Regions from separate parts of the Paenibacillus sp. FSL L8-0436 genome, predicted to be linked through region 1. Evidence: a T-box and tRNA genes for the amino acid it is inferred to sense, from the RefSeq annotation. Region 1 holds a T-box; the other holds one or more tRNA genes.
What was found. The T-box of region 1 lies ahead of NSS79_RS27510 (valine--tRNA ligase). A T-box ahead of a tRNA ligase gene usually reads a tRNA of that ligase, here a tRNA-Val.
Positions count from the first base shown of each region.

Region 2: it encodes a tRNA-Val, which carries the amino acid that the T-box ahead of NSS79_RS27510 (valine--tRNA ligase) is inferred to sense. The anticodon was not compared.

Region 1 covers NZ_CP151955.1:5,939,586-5,943,001, reverse strand. The annotation lists gene NSS79_RS27515 (LysM peptidoglycan-binding domain-containing protein) at 1-617, shown strand, start outside; T-box leader at 838-1,122, shown strand; gene NSS79_RS27510 (valine--tRNA ligase) at 1,296-3,416, shown strand, end outside.
Region 2 covers NZ_CP151955.1:2,971,652-2,975,067, forward strand. The annotation lists gene NSS79_RS13545 (hypothetical protein) at 1-296, shown strand, start outside; gene NSS79_RS13550 (accessory gene regulator B family protein) at 289-813, shown strand; gene NSS79_RS13555 (cyclic lactone autoinducer peptide) at 816-950, shown strand; gene NSS79_RS13560 (LytTR family transcriptional regulator DNA-binding domain-containing protein) at 967-1,362, shown strand; tRNA gene NSS79_RS13565 (tRNA-Val) at 1,555-1,626, opposite strand; gene NSS79_RS13570 (cupin domain-containing protein) at 1,763-2,299, shown strand; gene NSS79_RS13575 (NUDIX domain-containing protein) at 2,468-2,902, shown strand; gene NSS79_RS13580 (NUDIX hydrolase) at 2,924-3,406, shown strand.

The sequences.
Region 1 (3,416 bases):
TTAACAGTTCTGACATTGCCAAAGTATCAGGCACCGAAAGTTCAGGCAGCGCAAAGGACATTTCGGATGCTGCCGCTGAGAATACAGCCGCGGAGGCGCATGCGTCCCATCAGGAAGAAGAGGAATTCTCTGCTGAAAATGGAGACTATGCGGCACTTTTTGCTCAGGATAGCTCCGTATCTCACGCTGATCAGGAGAACGCGGGCGAAGGCGTGAGCTCTAAGGAAGCAGCACCTCTGCAGGAGGAGAAGCCGGATCTCAAGGTTGCCCTGGGAAGCAAGAGAGAAGAAGATATTCCCACGAAGGAGCATCTTACCTTCTCTTCCCTGCTCAGCTCCAGCCGCTCCCGCAAGGAACAGGAGGAGCTTATCGCCGAGGATACAGCTGCGGCGGCGCCTGTTCCGGACTCCGGCCGTGACGGGGAATGGAAAAGCCGCTTTATCGGTGGCTTGAACGGAAAGGATCTGTTCCGTAAAGTGCGTCTCTGCATTGTCCAGCGTGAAGAAACAATCGATACTATAGCGGAGAAATATCAGCTCAGTGCAAGAGAGCTTGTCATGTACAACCGTCTTTCCGGTCAGAATGTGGAGGAAGGCCAAGTTTTGTATATCCCTTAAGAGATGCCTGCAGGCGCATCGGTGTCAGAATCCCGATCGGATGAGATCGGGATTTTTTGTATTTCTGTCCTCTGAGCTGAGATTAAGGATGAACATCAGGGGTTCAAATCAGGCGAAGGGGGCTAATTTTAGAAATGGGCGGTATAAGTCCCGCAGTTTGTGTGTATGCTGGTTGACTAGGAATAGTACTAAATGTATTATTGGATTAAGTAAATTCTTAATAAAGACTGGGAACGGGAAGAGTAGGCGGTCAGCCCTTCAGAGAGCGGAACTATAAATTGCTGTGAGTTTCCGCAGGATGCAGCCACCGAAGTCGCCCCGGAGTTGCCCCTCTGAGCTTGTCTTCAGATTCATGAAGCACAGGTTAGGAAGTGGCCGGTTGCAGCCGTTATCTGCGTAAGTGTCGCGCTAAGTTTCCGGAACCTATGGGACCGGAACGGTGGTTTATTTTTTATTGGCGCGAAACAAAGGTGGTACCGCGAAAGAATGGCCTTTCGTCCTTTGAGACGAAGGGCCTTTTTGTATTTTTTTTCAGAGGTCCAGCTTCAGAGATACATCTACCAATGCTACTTAAATGGAGGGTTTAGAATGGCTGATCACAACAAAGCGGCGGCAGAGCTGCTGAAGCCGCAAGATCCGGCACAGGATGCTGCTGCCGACAATAGCGCAAAGAGCGATATGCCGACTACATATGATCCGAAGGCGGCTGAACAGAAATGGTATGCCTACTGGATGGAGAAGGAGTTCTTCAAGGCTGGAATGCGGCCTGAAGCAGAGCCTTACAGCATTGTAATTCCACCGCCGAATGTAACCGGGATGCTGCACATCGGGCATGCGCTCGATTTCACGCTGCAGGATATCCTGATCCGTACCAAGCGGATGCAGGGCTTCGATACCCTTTGGCTCCCGGGAACGGACCATGCTGGTATTGCTACCCAGACCAAGGTGGAGCAGAAGCTGCGCCAGCAGGGCCTGTCCCGGCATGATCTGGGCCGCGAGAAATTCCTGGAGCAGGTATGGGAGTGGAAGGACCAGTATGCTAAGACCATTCATGAGCAGTGGGCCAAGATGGGCCTGTCCCTCGACTATTCGCGCGAGCGGTTCACTCTGGATAAAGGGATGTCCAGCGGTGTACGCCAGGTATTTGTGGAGTTATACCGTAAAGGACTGATCTACCGCGGCAAGCGCATTATCAACTGGGATCCGGCAGCCCGTACCGCTTTATCCGATATTGAAGTTGAGTACAAAGAGGTTAACGGTCACCTGTACCACCTGCGCTACCCTCTTAAAGACGGCAGCGGATTTATCACCGTAGCAACGACACGTCCGGAGACGATGCTGGGCGATACGGCGGTAGCGGTGCATCCGAAGGATGAACGCTATCAGGATCTAATCGGCAAAACGTTGATCCTTCCAGTCATCGGCCGGGAAATTCCAATTATCGCCGATGATTACGTAGAGAAAGAATTCGGCAGCGGCGCGGTTAAGATCACTCCGGCCCATGATCCGAATGACTTTGAAGTTGGCCTGCGCCATAACCTTCCGCAGATCAATGTGATGGATGAAGGCGGCACGATGAACGAGGAGGCCGGTCCTTATCAGGGACTGGACCGCAGCGAATGCCGCAAGGCGATTGTTGCCGATCTCAAGGAGCAGGGCGTTCTGATCTCGATTGAGGACCATCTGCATCAGGTAGGACACAGCGAGCGTTCCGGCGCAGTAGTTGAGCCTTATCTGTCCACCCAGTGGTTCGTGAAGATGCAGCCGCTGGCCGAAGCTGCCATCACTGCACAGAAGAACGGCGACGGCGTCAACTTCGTGCCGGACCGTTTTGAGAAAACATATTTGAACTGGATCGAAAATGTGCGTGACTGGTGTATTTCCCGCCAATTGTGGTGGGGACACCGCATCCCGGCCTGGTACTCTGAATCTACAGGTGAAGTGTTTGTAGCATATACGGAAGAGGAAGCCCGCGAAATCAGCGGACTTGATGATCTGAAGCAGGATGAGGACGTTCTTGATACGTGGTTCAGCTCCAATCTGTGGCCGTTCGCTACACTGGGCTGGCCGGATGAAAGCAGCAGCGACTATCAGCGGTTTTATCCGAACAATGTCCTGGTTACCGGCTATGACATCATCTACTTCTGGGTAGCGCGCATGATCTTCTCCGCGCTGGAGTTCACCGGCAAGAAGCCGTTCTCCGATGTATTCATGCACGGCTTGGTGCGGGATGCCGAAGGACGCAAGATGTCCAAGTCGCTCGGCAACGGGATCGATCCGCTGGATGTTATCGAGCAATATGGTGCAGACGCTATGCGTTATATGATTTCGACAAGCAGCACAGCCGGACAGGATCTGCGTTTCCGCATGGAGAAGGTAGAGCAGGCGCGTAATTTTGCCAATAAGATCTGGAATGCCTCGCGCTTTGCACTGATGAATCTGGAAGGCGTAAACTTTGCAGATATTGACATTACAGGTGAGCTTAGCACGGCGGACCGCTGGATTCTGCATCGCTTGAACGAAACTTCTCGTGATATTACGCGTCTAATTGACTCGTACGAGTACGGCGAGACCGGCCGCCTCTTGTATAACTTCATTTGGGATGATCTGTGTGACTGGTACATCGAGTTCGCGAAGCTGTCACTTTATGGGGCTGACGCTGCTGCCAAAGCGAAGACGCAATCGGTGCTGGCCTATGTGCTGGACCGTACGCTGCGCCTGATTCACCCGTTCATGCCGTTCATTACCGAGGAAATTTGGCAGCATCTGCCGCATGAAGGCGAAACGATCACCCTGGCG
Region 2 (3,416 bases), 3.0 Mb from region 1:
TAGGAGCAATAGAAGGGAATAAAAGCAATGGATACATATTACAAGTACTCACCTCCGTAGTTATTTGCTCCTTTTTTTGGCACTACTACAGAAAAGGCAAAGGCTTTACTTTTGACATAGAGAAACTTCGATTTAAATTAGAAGATATTTTTTTAACGACGATCATCATAATTTTCCTAATTGGAATCTCAATTCTTTTATACTACAACGAAATTTATTTGAATATATTGTTCTTTTTAGTGATCTCAATTTTCTTCATTTATTACTCTACTGGGAAGGAAAAAGAAAATGATTGATCGTATATCTGAGAGGATAGCCTACAACATAAAAAAAGTTGTTCCTGATCACCCCGCATCGCAAGCGGTTCTAAAGTATGCATTAGAGGTTGTGCTAAATATTGTTTTTATCATTGTCATTACACTTGCGATATCTTTGCTCACAGGTAATTTCTCTGAAGCTTCAACGATATTAGTTTCTTTTGCATTACTACGGCAATCGTCGGGCGGTGTTCACCTTAAGTCGGGTATAGCATGTGTCATATTTACTACGACGTTGTTTACTGCGCTATCGTTTATTAACGTAAATTTATTAGTTGTACAGGTTATGAATGCAATCAGTTTTTTGATCATCTTGTGGTTAGCGCCTATTGGGATTGAAAAGCAGACTAGAATTCCCAAGCGTCACTATCCGAAGCTTAAAATAATCGGTCTGGTCTTGGTTGCTACAAATATCATAATTTGTTCATCTGCTATAGCCGTGAGTTATTTTGCTCAATCTCTAAGTCTATTAATTGCCAGAAAGGAGGTGAAGTAAAAATGTTGAAAAAAGCGAATGTTCGAATCGTGTCTGGTTTGGCGACATGCTTATCGATGGTAGCGTTATTCATTGCAAATACAAACAGTGCGTTGTATGTGCATCAACCTGAGGTTCCAGAAGAACTACTTAAATAATACTGGAGTGGTCCGTTTGAGTATCATATCCGTGAATAAAGACCCAAAAGGCATTACCGGGTTGTTTTCTCTTGAAATACCTAAAATTAATTATATGGAATTTGAGAGAGACATATATAGGATACTCGTCCACACGATAGAAGGAGTTTACTATACAGTCGGCACATTGAAATACTGGCTAAGCACTCTAGAGGCATCGGGATATAACTTCGTGCTAGCAGACAGAAACACATTGATTCATGTTTCTAATATCTTTCAAGTGGATAAGTCGTTTCATGTGGCCTACTTCGGGGAAAATTTATCAGGAGTCGAGCAAAAGTGTTTCCTTTCTGAAAAAGGATACAAAGAAGTCAGAAAAAATATTAATTTAACAACTACAAAAATCAATTTCATTGAGTTGCCTTTATGGTAACTCTTTTTTTCTAAAATAATCACTCAGGATAAAACATATAAATTGATTATCAATAGCATCAGACTTATAAAAACAACCACTCTGACATGAGTGGTTGTTTTTATAAGCGAAAAATTCCGTCCCCAATGCGAGTGGGGAATAGAAAAAGAAAAACTCCTTATAAAATAAGGAGTTTTACGTAGTGATGCAGTATAGGACGGATGGGGTTCGAACCCATGACCCCTACCCTGTCAAGATAGTGCTCTCCCGCTGAGCTACCGTCCTGCAACGAAATTTATAATACCACAGGATGTGAGGAGATGGCAATGTTTTTTTCACGGCATATGAATTTACTCACTTACAACTTGTTCCATAGTCTCTATGCTCGGATTAAATTAACTTTTGCGTAGGGAGTGATTCCATGGCGACCATTTTTAATGAACAGAATATCTCTTTTAAACAAAGGCAGTCTCCGGTTCCGGAATTTGCTTGGCACACCAGCGAGAAACTGGCGGGGATGGTAGGGTCGAAGCATTTGATTTTTGATATCCGGTCATTGGACCCGGGCAAGTACTCGTATCCGTATCACTTTCATAGAAATGCTGAAGAGCTGTTTGTGATTTTGGCGGGCAGTGCTATGTTAAGAACTCCCGACGGGTTACAGGAAGTCCATGAGGGCGATACGATATTTTTCGAAACCGGTCCATCAGGTGCGCATCAGCTGTTCAATCATACGGAGACGCCTTGCCGCTATCTCGATTTACGGACGAATAACGGGTTGGATGTTGCGGAATACCCTGACTCCGGGAAAATCAATATTTTACCGTATGAAGAGCTGTATGAAACGGAGGATAGGGTGGACTATTATAAAGGCGAACATTTGACCCGGGAGATATGGGCGCAATTGAACGCTCAGGGCAAGGGTGAGGAGAAGCGGGGAGAAGACGGTGGTGAGTGATTCTTTTGCCGGCGGACTTATGAATGCTTCTATTATATAATAGATGAAACTGTTGGAAGAAATATCAAGGTATTCTATACATAGGTTAAAACCAGAGATAATAGGAACGTCACATCCGGTAATCCACCAAAACTCTATCGGTTTTGCCGTCTAAGGAGATGCTTGTGAATGAAAGTTACTATACACGAGACGGGAATAAAGGAGGAAAATCTAACCTACGTCGTTATTATCGTAAGGCATAATGAGCAGTGGATATTAGCTCGGCAGCGTGGTCGTACCACATGGGAATTTGCAGGTGGACATATTGATGAGAATGAAACGCCTGATGAAGCAGCGGCAAGAGAACTGTATGAAGAGACAGGAGCGGAAGACTATACGTTATTTCCAATAAGTATTTATTCGGTTACCGGAGAGTCAATGCCGGATAGTTTCGGAAAGCTCTACCTGGCCACCGTTAATAAGTTCGGACAATTGCCGGCTTATGAAATGGAAGGAATATGCGGGTTCACGGAGGTGCCGGAAGAGTTAACCTATCCGATGATCTATCCTGCATTGCTGTCCAAAGTCAATGAATTTGCTGAGCAGTGCAATATTCAACTATAAAGATCATAGGAGGTCAATAACATGGCTATGCCAACTCATATTGTGGCTGTCGGCGGGATCGTGGAGAATGAGCAGGGAGAAGTGCTTTTGGTCAAAACGTTTCATGGTGGCTGGGTGTTCCCTGGGGGGCAAGTAGAGGCCGGAGAGAATCTGATGGATGCACTCATCCGGGAGATCAAGGAAGAAAGCGGAATAGACACCGAGGTCTCTCACCTGATTGGAGTGTATTCGAATACCAGAATGTACAAATGGCATGACGGCATCACCGATGTTCCGACGAAAGTAATGCTGGATTATGTATGTAAGCCGGTGGGCGGAGAACTTGCCGTTTCAGAGGAAACGTCGGAAAGCTGCTGGGTGGCTAAGGAGCTTGTGCTGGACAAGATCACAAGCATGGCGATCCGCACGCGTTATCAGGCTTATTTGGATTTTGCAGGGATCGTATCCTACATGGCCTATGAGACCAAACCAGAGTTTGCCGTCTCGCTGAAACGGAAGATATAGAACCAGCGTG